DNA from 2 places in the Nonomuraea sp. NPDC023979 genome. Region 2 is predicted to be linked to the other one. Evidence: riboswitches for the same ligand, from Rfam matches in the RefSeq annotation. Region 2 holds a riboswitch; the other holds the start of a gene.
What was found. A riboswitch is a leader RNA that binds a small molecule or an ion and turns the genes downstream of it on or off. The one in region 2 is predicted to bind glycine.

Region 1 (7,561 bases), on a different contig from region 2:
ATCCCGATGAGCTGGAGCGGCGCATCGCGCGGACGCGGGCGGAGCTGGCGCAGACGGTCGACGCGATCGCCGACCGGGTGAGCCCGAAGCGTGTGGCCGAGCGCACGGTGGCGGATGTGAAGTCCCGGGCGGGGAGCCTCGCGGCTTCGGTCAGCGACGCGCTGGGGATGTCGCCTCGGCCGGTGGAGTTCGGTGACGACCCCGACCGGCTGTGGGACGACGAGGCGCCGAGCCTGGCGCCGGTGCTGATCGGCGTGGGCGCGGCGCTGGTGATCGGCGCGGCGGTGGTCCTGTGGCGGCGTCGCCGCCGGTGACCCGTCCCTAGGGGCTCCGGCGTCGCCGCCGGTGACCCGTCTCTAGGGGCCTCTAGAGGAAGGTGCGGCCCTCGCCTCTGTAGGTGGGGACGGTCTCGGTGAGCGTGTCGCCCTCGACGAGGTGGAGGGCGTCGAAGCGCTCGCACAGCTCGCCCGACTTGGCGTGCCGGAACCAGACGCGGTCGCCGGTGCGCAGGTCCTCGGCGGGCGCGCCGATGAGCGGGGTCTGCACCTCGCCCGCGCCCTCGTCGGGCGCGTAGCGCAGGCCGGCGGGCAGGTAGGGCTGCGGCAGGCGGCTGGGGCCGGGGGCGCCGGAGGCGAGATAGCCGCCGCCGAGCACGGTGACGATGTCGCGCGCGGGCCGCCGCACGACGGGGAGCGCGAACAGGGCCGCCGGGTGGCCGCTGAAGCGGCTGTAGAAGTCGAACAGCCGGGGATGGAAGAGCCCGGACCCGGCGGCGACCTCGGTGACGGCCTTCTCGCGTACGGTGCGCTCGATGGAGCCGGTGCCGCCGCCGTTGACGAACTCCAGGTCGGCGACCTGGCGCACGGCGTTGACGATGCGGCCGCGGCGCACGACGAGCTCGCGGGCCGACAGGGTCTGCATGGCCTTGACGAGCCGGGCGTACGCGGCGCGGGCCTGGGGGGCGTCGCCGACGCCGGCGATCTGGGCCTCGTACGCGAGCAGCCCGGTCAGACGGTAGCCGGGGCGTTTGGCGATGGCGGCGGCCAGGTCGGCGGCCTGGTCGGGCTCGCGGATGGGGGAGCGGAGCGCCCCCGCCCGAAATTTCCCACCAAAGGCCACAAATCCGGCGTCGATGTCCATACATATCCGGATCTCGTGGCGCGGGTGGACACCCGCCACCGCATGGTCCATGAACGCCAGATGCTCCGTCGAGTCCACCGTCAGCGTGATCGCCGCCGCGGCCTCCGCCGAGCCCGCCAGCGCGGCCAGCGCCCGCCGGTCGGCCGTCGGATAGGCCACCAGGATGTCGCCGAACCCCTGCTCCGCCAGCCACAGCGCCTCGGGCAGCGTGAAGGCCATCAGCCCGCGGAACCCGTCCAGGGCCAGCACCCGCTCCAGCACCGCCCGCGAGCGCACCGACTTGGTGGCGACGCGGATCGGCTTGCCGGCGGCCCGCCGCACCAGGCTGCGGGCGTTGGCGCGCAGCGCCTCCAGGTCGAGGATCGCGAACGGCGGCTCAAGAGCGGCCGTGGCCCGGTCGTAGCGCTGGCGGTCATCCATACCGGCAGCGTAATCCAGGTAAAACGGGCACGGCAGGGGTGCGCGCCCCCGGCGGGCAACCACGGCATATCCGCCCATTGATCGCCGGGCCCGTAATGATCCTGCAAACGGGCGGCGGGGGCGCGGTCGAGCCGGTCGGGGACCCGTGTACCTCTGGTCGTTGTGATGACCACGCTCCAGCAGATCCTGCCCGGTGCGGCCGTCGCCGCGCAGGACACCCCGCTCCGCAGGTCCAACCGGGTGCTCAGACCCGCGCGCACGCCCGCCGCGGTGGCCGTGGCCCTGGTGCTGACGGCCGCGCTCGGGCTGACCTGCGCCGAGGTGGTGGCGTCGCTGATGGGCCGGCCGCTCGGCTGGGTGCCGGTCAACGAGGCCGCCGAGCTGGCGTCCGCCTCTTCCTGGAGCGAGCTGGACGCCGTCGCGGTGGCGCTGGCGGGCACGGGTGCGGTGCTGCTGCTGCTCGCGCTGCTGCCCGGCCGCTCCCGGCTGGTCCCGGTGGAGACCACCGACCCGCTGATCGTCATCGGCATCACCCGCTCGGGCCTGCGCCGTACGCTGCGGGCCGTCGCCCAGGAGGTGGACGGCGTGCGCCGGGCCCAGGTACGGCTGCGCAGGCGGCGCATCGAGGTCACCGTCGTGACCGAGGGGGAGAGCTCGGGCACGATGCTCAGGCAGGTCGGCAACGCGGTGGGCGACCGCCTGGCGGGCGTGGGCACGCTGGCCGCGGGCGAGGTCGTGGTGCGGCTGCGCAGGAGGGGGCTGTGATGCGGCAGTACGCGGGCAACCGGATCGGCCTGGCCGTCGTCGGCGCGGTGCTGCTCGTGGCGGGCGGCTACGCCTGGCTGCGCGGCCACGACAAGCTGGCGGGGCTGCCGCCGAAGGCCAAGGTGCTGCCGGAGCGCACCGCGCGGGCGCTGGCCGAGCAGCCGTGGGCGCTGTGGGTGGTGGCGCTGGTGCTGCTGGTGCTCGCCCTGGTCACGCTGCGCTGGCTGCTGCTGAGCCTGGGCTGGGGGCGCTACGGCTCCCGGTCGGGCACCGGGACGGCGATGCTCTGCGTGGGGCTCAAGGACGTCGACGGCCTGGCCAGGGCGGGGGTGCGGGTCGTCGGCGAGGGGGCCAGGCTGCGCATCGGCCTGACCTGCCCGGCCGCCACGGACGTCGGCGCGGTCGTGGCCAAGCTGGACCGCGAGATCGTCAGCCGCATCCGCCGCGAGGTGCGCGACGACGACCTCGGCGCCGTCGTCCGCATCCACGTCCGGCGCTGAACGACCGCGCCGGTCATCACGCGCTCAGCACTCGATGACGTTGACCGCGAGGCCGCCGCGCGAGGTCTCCTTGTACTTGTCGAGCATGTCCCGCCCGGTGTCGCGCATGGTCTTGATGGCCTTGTCCAGCGACACGTGGTGGCGTCCGTCGCCGCGCAGCGCGATGCGGGCGGCGGTGATGGCCTTGATGGAGGCCACCGCGTTGCGCTCGATGCACGGGATCTGCACCAGCCCGCCGATGGGGTCGCAGGTCAGGCCCAGGTTGTGCTCGATGCCGATCTCGGCCGCGTTCTCCACCTGCTCCGGGGTGCCGCCCAGCACCTCGGTGAGGCCGGCGGAGGCCATCGAGCAGGCCGAGCCCACCTCGCCCTGGCAGCCGACCTCGGCCCCGGAGATGGAGGCGTTCTCCTTGAACAGCACGCCGATCGCGGCGGCCGTGAGGAGGAAGCGGACCACGCCCTCGTCGTCGGCGTTGGGGGTGAAGCGGGAGTAGTAGGTCAGCACGGCGGGGATGATGCCGGCCGCGCCGTTGGTCGGGGCGGTGACGATGCGGCCGCCGGCCGCGTTCTCCTCGTTGACGGCCAGCGCGAACAGGGAGACCCAGTCCATCGCCTGGAGCGGGTCGCGCTCGGCCGACTCGGTCTGCAGCCGCCGGTGCAGGCGGTTGGCCCGGCGCTTGACCTTCAGGCCGCCGGGCAGCACGCCCTCCTGCGAGATGCCCCGCTGGACGCAGTCGGACATGACCTGCCACAGGTGCAGGATGCCGGCGCGGATCTCGGCCTCGGAGCGGCCGAACGCCTTCTCGTTCTCCAGCATGAGCGCGGAGATCGACAGGCCGGTGTTGGAGCAGTGCTTGAGCAGCTCCTCCGCCGTGGTGAACGGGTAGGGCAGCACGGTGTCGTCGGGCTTGATGCGGTCGGCCCCGGTGGCCTTCTCGTCCACGACGAAGCCGCCGCCGACGGAGAAGTAGACCTTCTCCCGCAGCTTGGCGCCCGACTCGTCGAACGCGGTGAAGCGCATGCCGTTCGGGTGCTCGGGCAGCGAGATCTTCCGCTCGAAGACGAGGTCCTGGCCCACGACGAAGGGGATCTCGCGGACCCCGTACAGCGTGACGGTGCCGGAGTCGCGCATGGCGGCCAGCCGCTCGTCGATGCTGTCGACGTCCACCAGCTCGGGCTTCTCGCCCGACAGGCCGAGCAGGACGGCCTTGTCGCTGCCGTGGCCCTTGCCGGTGAGGCCGAGCGAGCCGTACAGGATGGCCTCGACGCGCGCGGTGCGCTCCAGCAGGCCGTCGTCGTTCAGGCCGCGCGCGAACTTGTGCGCGGCCGCCATCGGGCCGCCCGTGTGGGAGCTGGACGGGCCGATGCCGACCTTGAAGAGGTCGAAGACGCTGATCGCCATTGACGCGCCTTTCGGGAGGGCCGGGGCCCGCTACCGGGCCCCGGCGGTGCTGTCAGGAGTCGCCCGAGGTGAGGGCGGTGTATTCCTCGGGCGTCAGCAGGTCCTTCGGGTCGCCGTCCACGCGCACCCGGAACATCCAGCCGTCGCCGTAGGGGTCGCTGTTGGCCAGCGACGGGTCGTCCACCAGGGCCTGGTTGATCTCGACGACCTCGCCGCCGACCGGGCTGTAGATCTCGCTCACGGACTTGGTCGACTCGACCTCGCCGACCGAGTCGCCCGCCTCGATGACCGACCCGGCGTCGGGGAGCTGCACGAAGACGACGTCACCCAGAGCCTCGGCGGCGAACGCCGTGATGCCGATCGTGACGGTGATCCCGTCGTCGATCCCGGCAACCCACTCGTGCTCCTTGGTGTAGCTCAGGTCGTCAGGGATGTTGCTCACTTGTTCCTCCTGTAGAAGGGCAGCTCAACCAGGTCCACAGGTTCTTGGCTGCCCCGGATGTCCACGGCCAGACCTTCACTGACCCCGGTGTCGACGTACGCCAGCGCGATGGGCTTGCCCAGGGTCTGGGAAGGCGCCCCGCTGGTGACCTCGCCGACGACGGCACCGTCCTTGGTGACCGGGTACCCGTGGCGGGGCACCCGGCGGCCCCGCGCGACCAGGCCGACGAGCCGGCGCGCGGGAGCGGTGTCCTTGACCGCCTCCAGCGCCGACCTGCCGACGAAGTCGCCCGGCTTGTCGAATTTCACCACCCTGCCCAGCCCCGCGTCGAACGGGGTCAGCTCCGCGCTCAACTCGTTGCCGTACAGGGGCATGCCCGCCTCCAGGCGGAGCGTGTCGCGGCTGGACAGACCGGCGGGCTTGATCCCGTACGGCGCCCCGGCCGACGTCAGGGCGTGCCAGAGCGGCACGGCGTCCTCGTTGGCCACGAACAGCTCGAAGCCGTCCTCGCCGGTGTAGCCGGTGCGGGCGATGAGCGCCTGGCGCCCGTCGACGACGCCGGGCAGGCCGGCGTAGTAGTTGAGCCCGGCCAGGTCGGCGTCGGTGAGCGTGGCGAGGATCTCCTGCGCGCGCGGGCCCTGCACCGCGATCAGCGCGTACTGCTCGGAGCGGTCCTCGACCACCGCGTCGTACGACTTGGCGCGGTTCTTCAGCTCCGCGTCGACCTTCGGGTAGTTGGAGGCGTTGGCCACGACCATGAACTCCTCGTCCCCGAGCCGGTAGACGATGAGGTCGTCGAGCACGCCGCCGCGCTCGTCCACGATCATGGTGTAGCGGGCCCGGCCCGTCGCCAGCGCCGACAGGTGGCCCACGAGCGCGTAGTCCAGCGCCTCGGCGGCCTGGGGGCCGGTCACGAAGATCTCGCCCATGTGGGAGAGGTCGAACAGCCCGGCTGCCTGGCGGACCGCGTTGTGCTCGGCGGACTCGCTGCCGTAGCGCAGCGGCATCAGCCAGCCGGCGAAGTCGGTGAGCGTGGCGCCGAGAGCCTCGTGGACGTCTCGCAGCGGTGTCGGTCGGGACATGGGTCGCACCTCAGGGCAGAGTCGGATGCCAGCATCCTCCCCCTCTGTCATCGATGCCTGAGAGCTTCGCCCGGGTTTTGCCGGACTTTCACCTTCGGCGAGGCCCACCGGCCTGCTTTCCAGAGGTCACCTCGGCCGTGCGGTCCTTTGCCTTGAGAGGTTCGCGGGGAGGGCTTGCTCCTTCAGGGGCCCTGACCGGCTGTCAGGGCGCTCTCCCGCACGGTTTCGTCGGTGATGTCCGCAAGCCTAGTGGGGTGACGGCGGTGTTGTCGCGCCCTGAACCGGGCGGACGCCGTACCCGTCGTAGAGGTATGAGACGGATGACCGCGTTCCTCGCGCTGGCGGTGGGCCTGGCGGCCTGCGGCGCCCAGGGCGGCGCCGCGCCCGCCGGGCCCACCGGGGCCACCGGGCCCACCGGGCCGCCCCCGCGCTACACGGCGACGGTGACCGTGCTGGAGGACGGGACGCACGGCCCGCAGATGTGCCGCGCGCTGCTGGAGTCGATGCCGCCACAGTGCGGCGGCCCCGACGTGGTGGGCTGGGACTGGAGCAAGGTCCGCCACGAGTCGGCCGCGAGCACCCGCTGGGGCCTGTACGTGGTCACCGGCACCTGGGACGGTGAGCGGCTCACGCTCACCGAGCCGCCGCGCCCTGCCGAAGGGGGAGCGGACCGGCCGGACCGCATCGGGACGCCGTGCCCCGCGCCCGAGGGCGGCTGGAAGCCGGTCGACCCGGCCAGGACGACGCCGGACGCCATGAACGAGGCCATCGCCAGGGCCGGATCGGCCAAGGAGTTCGCCGGGGCGTGGATCGACCGGCTCGACCCGGACCCGCCGGAGGAGGGCGAGGACCACGCCCGCGACGTCGTGCTGAACCTGGCCTTCACCGGCGACCTGTCAGGCCGGGAGGCGTGGATCCGGGAGGTGTGGGGCGGCGCGCTCTGCGTCACCGGCGCGAAGCGGACGCGGGCCGAGCTCTACGGGATCCAGGAGCGGGTCATGGACGAGAAGGGCGTGCTGGAGGCCGCCACCAGCGAGACGCGCAACCGGGTGGAGGCCACCATGTGGCTGGCCACCCCCGAGCAGCGCGAGCGCCTGGCGGCCGCCTACGGGGACGCCGTCGTGGTGGAGGACGTCCTGAAGCCGGCCGGTTAGGTGGTGGCCGCGTGCGGGCCGGTCATGGCAGAGGCGGCCCGCACGCGGTGTCCAGGAGTGATCAGACGCGCGCCCACAGCGCGGGCACGTTGGACGGCTCCCAGCCCGGCAGGCTGGTGTGCGCCTGCAGGCACCTGTAGCTGGCGCCCTGGTAGGTGACGACGTCCCCGGCCGCGTACGAGGTGTACGCCACCCAGGTGCCGCCGCCCGTGTCGCCGGCCACGGTGAGCGAGAACGAGGCCGACCGGTCGGCGCTCGCCCCGTCGCCGTTGACGCTGATCGGGTAGGTGCCCGGCGCGGTGCCGGCGGTGGTGGCGATCGTGACCGTGGACGACTGGCCCGCGGTGATCGTCGCCGGGCTGAACGTGACGCTGACGCCGGCGGGCGCGCCGCTCGCCGAGAGCGTGACGCTCTGCGCCTGCCCGGAGCTGACCTGGGTGCTCACGGTCGTGGTGGCCGTGCCGCCCGGGTCGACCGACGCCGACGCCGGGTTCACCGAGATCGTGTAGTCGTCGGCGGGTGGGTTCTCCGAGCCGACCGCGAGCTTCCACAGCGCGTGCGCGATGGCGTCGGTGTTGCGGTCGAGCGCGGTGGTGTTGACGTTGGCCGGGTAGGTGTCGCACGCCCGGTGGTAGCAGCTGTCGAACGGCGCGTTCG
Region 2 (7,561 bases):
TCAACGGCACCTACGTCAACCGCGAGCGCATCGAGGAGGTTCCGCTCCATTCAGGCGACGAGGTGCAGATCGGCAAGTTCCGGCTCCTGTTCCTGATGCGGACACCCGCCGGCACATGAGTTCGCAGGCGGCACGCTCGCACATGAGCATCGGGGAGGTGCTCGCCCTGCTGCAGGGCGAGTTCCCCGACGTCACCGTCTCCAAGATCCGGTTCCTGGAGGGCGAAGGGCTCATCGAGCCCGAGCGCACCCCGTCCGGCTTCCGCAAGTTCACCCACCTGCACGTCGAGCAGCTGCGCTACATCCTCACCGAGCAGCGCGACCACTACCTGCCGCTGCGGGTGATCAAGGACAAGATGGCGGAGGGCTTCGGCCGCCCGCGCGCCCTCCAGGACAAGCAGGAGGTCCGGCTCAGCCGCGCCGAGCTGCTGGAGGCCGCCGGGATCGACGAGGAGACGCTCACCGAGCTGGAGGACTACGGCCTGCTCGCGGCCAAGGCCAGGCGCTACGACGAGGACGCGCTGAAGGTGGCCCGCAGCGTCGGCGCGCTGGCCAAATTCGGCCTGCACGCCCGCCATCTGCGGGCGGTCCGGGCGGCGGCCGAGCGCGAGGCGGGGCTGGTGGAGCAGACGGTGGCGCCGATCCTGAAACGGCGGGCGCCCGGCGCGATCGGGGAGGCCGACGAGACGGCCAGGGAGCTGTCGGCTCTGCTGCTCGACCTGCACGCGGCGCTGCTGCGCACGGGTGTGCGGAGCGTTCTGGGGCGATGAGCGGCCCGCGGGACATTCAGGGCTCCCCGGGTGTTACGTTGAATTGCAGAAGCGGACCAGCGATGACCTGTGCCGGGCCACCGGCCAGTCGAATATGGAGCAGCCCGTGTTGCAGATGGAGGTCGTGGGCGTTCGCGTAGAAATGCCTACAAATCAACCGATCGTCTTGCTCAAGGAGGCACACGGGGAGCGGTTCCTGCCGATCTGGATCGGCATGACCGAAGCGACGGCCATCGCCCTGGCCCAGGCGGAGGAGCCTCCCCCGCGGCCGCTCACCCACGACCTGTTCCGGGACGTGTTGAGCGCGCTCGGCGTGGGCCTGCGCGCGGTCAACATCGTCGCGCTGCGTGACGGCATCTTCTTCGCCGACCTCGTGTTCTCCAACGGGGTGGAGGTGAGCGCCCGGCCGTCCGACTCGATCGCGCTCGCCCTGCGCACCGGGGCCCGCATCTTCGCCAGCGAGGAGGTGGTCCAGGAGGCCGGCGTGATCATCCCGGACGACCAGGAGGACGAGGTGGAGAAGTTCAGGGAGTTCCTTGACACGATCTCTCCCGAGGACTTCGGCAGGGCGGGGTAGGTATTTCAGTGCATTTACGCTTCACGACGCGCCGAGCCGGATCGTTGACTGAGCATGGTCACGGTCCTACGGTGCAAGTGAAACCCGCGGTCGCCTTTTACGAACCCCCAGATCAGGCCGCGGGATGAGAGAAAGCCGGAGGTCCGCGTGGCGGTCAGCAGCGGCGAGGGAAAGACGGCCGGCCAGGAAGATCCGGTGCGGCGCGAGAGCGCGCGGCAGCGTGCCGGGGAGCAGGGTCTGCTCTTCGACGAGCAGCCCGCCACGCTTCCCGACGACATCGGATACCGCGGGCCGACGGCCTGCGCGGCGGCCGGCATCACCTACAGGCAGCTTGACTACTGGGCGCGCACCGGACTGGTGGAGCCCACGATAAGAGCCGCCCAGGGCTCGGGATCGCAGCGGCTCTACAGCTTCCGCGACATCCTGGTCCTCAAGGTCGTCAAGCGGTTGCTCGACACGGGAGTCTCGCTCCAGCAGATCCGCACCGCCGTGCAGCATCTGCGTGACCGCGGGGTCGCCGACCTCGCGCAGATCACGCTGATGAGCGACGGGGTCAGCGTCTACGAGTGCACCTCGGCCGACGAGGTGATCGACCTGCTCCAGGGCGGTCAGGGCGTGTTCGGCATCGCGCTCGGCCGGGTCTGGCGCGAGGTCGAGGGCTCCCTCGCGGAGCTGCCGGGGGAACGCGCGGCGGTCGCGGACACCGTCCCGGCCGAACATCCCGCTGACGAGCTGGCCCGGCGGCGCCGCGCACGGCGCACAGGGTGACCACGACGCACAGGTGACCACCGCGCACAGGTGACCGCGACGTACAGGTGACCACCGCGCACAGGGCGGCGGGGAACACGGGGCGACGGGGAACACCGGGTGACGGGAATCACCGGGTGACGGGGAGCGACTCTCCCGGCGTGCGCATCAGGCCGCCTGCGGTGGGGTTGCCGGACAAGGCGTAGTAATCTGGGACATGCTGTCGACCCCGTGCGGGAGAGACCCCGGCTGGCCCGGGGCGCCGAAGGAGCAACCCTCCCCGGAATCTCTCAGGCATCCCGTACCGCTCGGGTGAGGCAACTCTGGAAAGCAGGTGCGCCCGCCAGGCGCGCTTCACCGACGGTGCAAGCCCCGCCGGGGCGAAGCTCTCAGGTCGCGATGACTAGCGCGCGGTGACAGAGGGGGAGATCCGGCATTCGCCCGCGCCCAGCGCCGGTCTCCAAAGCCTCGGGAGGCATCTCCATGACAGATCTGTCAGCACCGCCGTTCTCGGCCCGGCACATCGGCCCGTCCGCGGCCGAGCAGCAGCGCATGCTCGAGGCCGTCGGCTTCGAATCGGTGGCGGACCTGGTCGCCGTCGCCGTCCCCGAGTCCATCAGGGCCAAGGACCGGCTCAAGCTGCCCGCCGCCGCGAGCGAGACCGAGGCGATCGCCGAGCTGCGCGCCCTGGCCGGCCGCAACCGCGTCCTCACCTCGATGATCGGCCTGGGCTACCACGACACGGTCACGCCCGCCGTCATCCGCCGCAACCTGCTGGAGAACCCGGGCTGGTACACCGCCTACACGCCCTACCAGCCGGAGATCTCGCAGGGCCGGCTGGAGGCGCTGCTCAACTTCCAGACCGTGGTGTCCGACCTCACCGGCCTCCCCGTCGCGGGCGCGTCCCTGCTGGACGAGGCCACCGCCGCGGCCGAGGCCATGACGCTGGCCCGGCGCGCCGGCAAGGCGAAGAGCGACGTGTTCGTCGTCGACGCCGACGCCCTCCCGCAGACCAAGGCGGTGCTGGCCACCCGCGCCGAGCCGCTCGGCATCACGCTCGTGGAGAGCGACCTGGAGGGCGAGCTGCCCGAGTGCTTCGGCGTGCTCGTGCAGTACCCCGGCGCCTCCGGCCGGCTGCGCGACTTCCGCGCCGTGGCCGGGCGGGCGCACGAGGCGGGCGCGCTCGTCGTGGCCGCCGCCGACCTGCTCGCGCTCACCCTGCTCGCCGCCCCCGGCGAGCTCGGCGCGGACATCGCGATCGGCTCCTCGCAGCGGTTCGGCGTGCCGTTCGGCTTCGGCGGCCCGCACGCCGCCTACATGTCCGTACGCGACGGGCTGCAGCGGCAGATGCCCGGCCGCCTCGTCGGGGTGTCGGTCGACGCCGACGGCGACCCCGCCTACCGGCTGGCCCTGCAGACCCGCGAGCAGCACATCCGCCGCGAGAAGGCCACCAGCAACATCTGCACCGCCCAGGTGCTCCTCGCCGTGATCGCCGGCATGTACGCCGTCTACCACGGCCCCGACGGGCTGCGCCGCATCGCCGCCCGCGTCCACCGCCACGCCGCCACCCTGGCCGAGGGGCTGCGCCGGGGCGGCGTCGAGGTGGTGCACGGCGAGTTCTTCGACACCGTGCTCGCCCGCGTGCCCGGCCGCGCCGCCGAGGTCGTCGCCGCCGCCGCCGAGCGCGGCGTCAACCTGTGGCAGGCCGGCGACGACCACGTCTCGATCTCCTGCGACGAGAAGACCGGCGCCGCCGAGCTGGCCGCCGTGTGGGCGGCGTTCGGCGTCGAGCCCGCCGGGGAGGCCGCCGACGCGCTGCCCGCCGCCCTGCTGCGCGAGTCCGACTACCTGACCCACCCGGTCTTCCACGAGCACCGCTCCGAGACCGCGATGCTGCGCTACCTGCGCAAGCTCCAGGACAAGGACATCGCGCTCGACCGCTCCATGATCCCGCTCGGCTCCTGCACGATGAAGCTGAACGCGACCACCGAGATGGAGCCCATCACCTGGCCTGAGTTCGCCGCGATCCACCCGTACGCGCCCGAGGCCCAGGCCGCCGGCTACCGTGAGCTGATCGAGACGCTGGAGGGCTGGCTGGCCGAGGTCACCGGCTACGACGCCGTCTCCATCCAGCCGAACGCCGGCTCCCAGGGCGAGTTCGCCGGACTGCTGGCCATCCGCGCCTACCACCGGGCCAACGGCGACACCGAGCGCGACGTCTGCCTCATCCCGTCCTCGGCGCACGGCACCAACGCCGCCAGCGCCGTCATGGCCGGCATGCGGGTCGTCGTCGTGGCCTGTGACGACGACGGCAACGTCGACCTCGCCGACCTCGACGCCAAGATCGGCAAGCACCGCGACCGGCTCGCCGCGATCATGGTCACCTACCCGTCCACGCACGGCGTGTACGAGGAGAGCATCACCGAGGTGTGCGCCAAGGTGCACGAGGCCGGCGGCCAGGTGTACGTCGACGGCGCCAACCTCAACGCGCTCGTCGGCCTGGCCAAGCCGGGCGAGTTCGGCGCCGACGTGTCCCACCTCAACCTACACAAGACGTTCTGCATCCCGCACGGCGGTGGCGGCCCCGGCGTCGGCCCCGTCGCGGTCCGCGGCCACCTGGCCGCCTACCTGCCCGGCCACCCGCTGCGCGACGGCAGCGCCGTCGGCCCCGTCTCCGCCGCCCCCTACGGCTCGGCCGGCATCCTGCCGATCTCGTGGGCCTACGTCCGGATGATGGGCGCCGAGGGCCTGACCGCCGCCACCGAGCAGGCCATCCTGTCGGCCAACTACCTGGCCAGGCGGCTCGCCCCGCACTACCCCGTCCTCTACACCGGGCGCGGCGGGCTGGTGGCCCACGAGTGCATCGTGGACCTGCGGCAGATCACCAAGGAGACCGGCGTCACCGTCGACGACGTGGCCAAGCGCCTCATCGACTACGGCTTCCACGCGCCGACCATGTCGTTCCCCGTCGCGGGCACGCTCATGATCGAGCCGACCGAGAGCGAGGACCTGAACGAGCTCGACCGGTTCGTCGACGCGATGATCGCCATCCGCGGCGAGATCGCCAAGGTGGCGTCCGGCGACTACGACAAGTCGGACAACCCGCTGCGCAACGCCCCGCACACCGCCGAGGCGGTCACCGCGGACGAGTGGCCGCACCCCTACACCCGGACCGAGGCCGCCTACCCGGTGCCCTCGCTGCGCGACGGCAAGTACTGGGTGCCGGTGCGCCGCATCGACCAGGCGTACGGGGACCGCAACCTGGTGTGCTCCTGCCCGCCGCTGGAGGCGTACGAGGACTGACCGGACCGTTCGGCCGCCCGGAGGACCCCGCCCGCGCAGGGCGGGGTTCTCCGCTTTCCAGGCCGGCTGGGTCAAGTGAGCAGACATGATCGTCAGAAGTGGTTAAGCTCGGTGCGATCGCCGCGCGAAGGAGCTCTCTTGACGTCCTCAGAGCTGCAGACCCCGCCCCTCGACACCGCTCGCCGGCTGGCCGAGCACGGTGACCTCGACGGCGCGGCGGCCATTCTCGCCGACCTCGCCGCCGCCGACGGGCCCGACGCCGCGCAGGCCGCCGTGGGGCTCGCCGTCGTCCTCGACGAGGCGGGCGACGTCGAGGGCGCCCGCGCCGCCGCCCGCGCCGCGCTCGCCACCGGCCATCCCGAGTTCGCCGCCCAGGCGGCCTGCCACCTGGCTCAGGGCTTCGAACGCGAGGGCCGCCTCGGCCAGGCCCGGGGCGCCTGGCAGGCCGTCCTCGGCGTCGGGACGCCCGCGTACGTGCCGCTGGCCCACCTGGCGCTCGCCCGGCTCGCCCTCGACGCCGACGACCCCGACGAGGCCGAGTCCGCCCTGCGCGCCGCCCTCGACACGGCGGGGCCCGCCGACGGTGAGCCGCGCGCCGGGGACGCCCCTGAGGGTGCGACCGACGTGCGGATGCACGCCGTCCAGCAGCTCGCCGACCTGCTCATCGAGCGCGGCGACCCGGGGGAGGCCGCCGACCTGCTGCTCGACGCCCTCCGCGACGCCTCCGGTGACGACGCCGCCCGGCTGCGCGTCCAGCTCGGCATCGCCCATCTGGAGCTCGCGTGCGCCGAGTTCGCGGGCGCGGTCGAGGACGGCGGCGAGGCCCAGACGAGCGCGCTGGCGATCGAGCTGCTGGCCCGCACGCTGCCGCTGCGCGGCCGGGCCGACGACGCCGACCACGTGTGGGCGTACGGCCTGGACCACGAGGACGAGACGCTCGCCTCCGAGGTCCGCCTCCGCTACGACCGCTGACCCGCACCCACAGCGACCGGCAGCGGCGACGCACGGCAGCGGCCGGCGGACGGCCACGGGCGGCCCCGGCATCCGGCGGCCACGAGGGAGCGGCAGCGCCTCCTGCGGCAGGCGGCCCCGCAGGGCGGCGGCCGGGCTCCTGGGGGTGGCTACGTCCCGCAGCGGCGGGTGGCTGGGGCGGTCCCGTGTGGCAGGGCCACGGGGGACGGGGTCAGGGGCGGCGGATGATGGCCGCCGCGGCGGCGACGTTGATGACGACGATGGCGATCCAGGTGATCAGCAGGCCCGCGATGCCCGCGCTGCCGGCCGCGATCGCCGTCAGGGGGATGCCGATGCCCATCGAGCCCAGCGCGACGGGGATGATGCCGGTGCCGCTGGGCTTCTGCTTGGGCGGCTTGCGGGGGGCGACGCCCTGATACTGCAGCTCGGCGGCGACGCGGGCGGCGATCGTCGCGTCGATGCGCTCGACCAGCGAGTCGACCAGCGCGGCTTCGTATTCGGGCCCGAGGTCGCGGCGGGCGTCGAGCGTCGCCTGAAGATCTTCGCGCATGGGACTCGTCTCTCGCATGCTGGCCATCCTGCACTCCGGGCGGCGCGCCGTCATCAGACCTGAGAGCCATCTTCGCCTCATCCCCAGGTACGGTGCTGCCATGGAGATCATGACGGCGCGGGGCCCGGCGCGCGTCGAGATCGACGAGGCGGAGCGCGCCCGGGTGCTGCTGGTGCTGACGCACGGGTCGGCCGGGGGAGTCGACGCGCCCGACCTGCTGGCGGTGCGGGACGCGGCGCTGGGGGCGCGGGCGCACGTGGCCCGGGTGACGCAGGCGTTCCGGGTGGCGGGGGCGCGGGCGCCGGGGTCGGCGGAGCGGCAGGACGAGGCGTGGCTGACCGTGCTGGGGGAGCTGCGGGCGCGCTGGCCGGAGCTGCCGCTGGTGCAGGGCGGGCGGAGCAACGGCGCGCGGGTGGCGTGCCGGACCGCGAAGGCGGCGGGGGCGGCGGCGGTGGTGGCGCTGGCGTTCCCGTTGCACCCGCCGGGCAGGCCGGAGCGTTCCAGGGCGGAGGAGCTGCGGGGCGCCGGGGTCGACGTGCTGGTGGTGAACGGGGACCGGGATCCGTTCGGGGTGCCGGAGGCGGCGGACGCGGCGCGGCTGGTGGTGCTGCCCGGGGAGGGGCACGACCTGAAGAAGGACCCC

Region 1: linked by a shared signal. The riboswitch ahead of gcvT (glycine cleavage system aminomethyltransferase GcvT) and the one ahead of gcvP (aminomethyl-transferring glycine dehydrogenase) in region 2 are both predicted to bind glycine.

The regions. Positions count from the first base shown of each region.
Region 1 covers NZ_JBEZZG010000029.1:27,322-34,882, reverse strand. The annotation lists gene AB0G11_RS36400 (DUF3618 domain-containing protein) at 1-314, shown strand, start outside; gene AB0G11_RS36395 (amino acid deaminase/aldolase) at 367-1,560, opposite strand; gene AB0G11_RS36390 (DUF6286 domain-containing protein) at 1,726-2,325, shown strand; gene AB0G11_RS36385 (hypothetical protein) at 2,322-2,825, shown strand; gene AB0G11_RS36380 (L-serine ammonia-lyase) at 2,850-4,226, opposite strand; gene gcvH (glycine cleavage system protein GcvH) at 4,279-4,668, opposite strand; gene gcvT (glycine cleavage system aminomethyltransferase GcvT) at 4,665-5,750, opposite strand; glycine riboswitch at 5,881-5,978, opposite strand; gene AB0G11_RS36365 (hypothetical protein) at 6,071-6,904, shown strand; gene AB0G11_RS36360 (M28 family peptidase) at 6,966-7,561, opposite strand, start outside.
Region 2 covers NZ_JBEZZG010000033.1:83,611-91,171, forward strand. The annotation lists gene AB0G11_RS39025 (FHA domain-containing protein) at 1-119, shown strand, start outside; gene AB0G11_RS39030 (MerR family transcriptional regulator) at 143-769, shown strand; gene AB0G11_RS39035 (bifunctional nuclease family protein) at 876-1,346, shown strand; gene AB0G11_RS39040 (MerR family transcriptional regulator) at 1,494-2,114, shown strand; glycine riboswitch at 2,318-2,410, shown strand; gene gcvP (aminomethyl-transferring glycine dehydrogenase) at 2,577-5,396, shown strand; gene AB0G11_RS39050 (tetratricopeptide repeat protein) at 5,535-6,368, shown strand; gene AB0G11_RS39055 (hypothetical protein) at 6,580-6,936, opposite strand; gene AB0G11_RS39060 (alpha/beta family hydrolase) at 7,019-7,561, shown strand, end outside.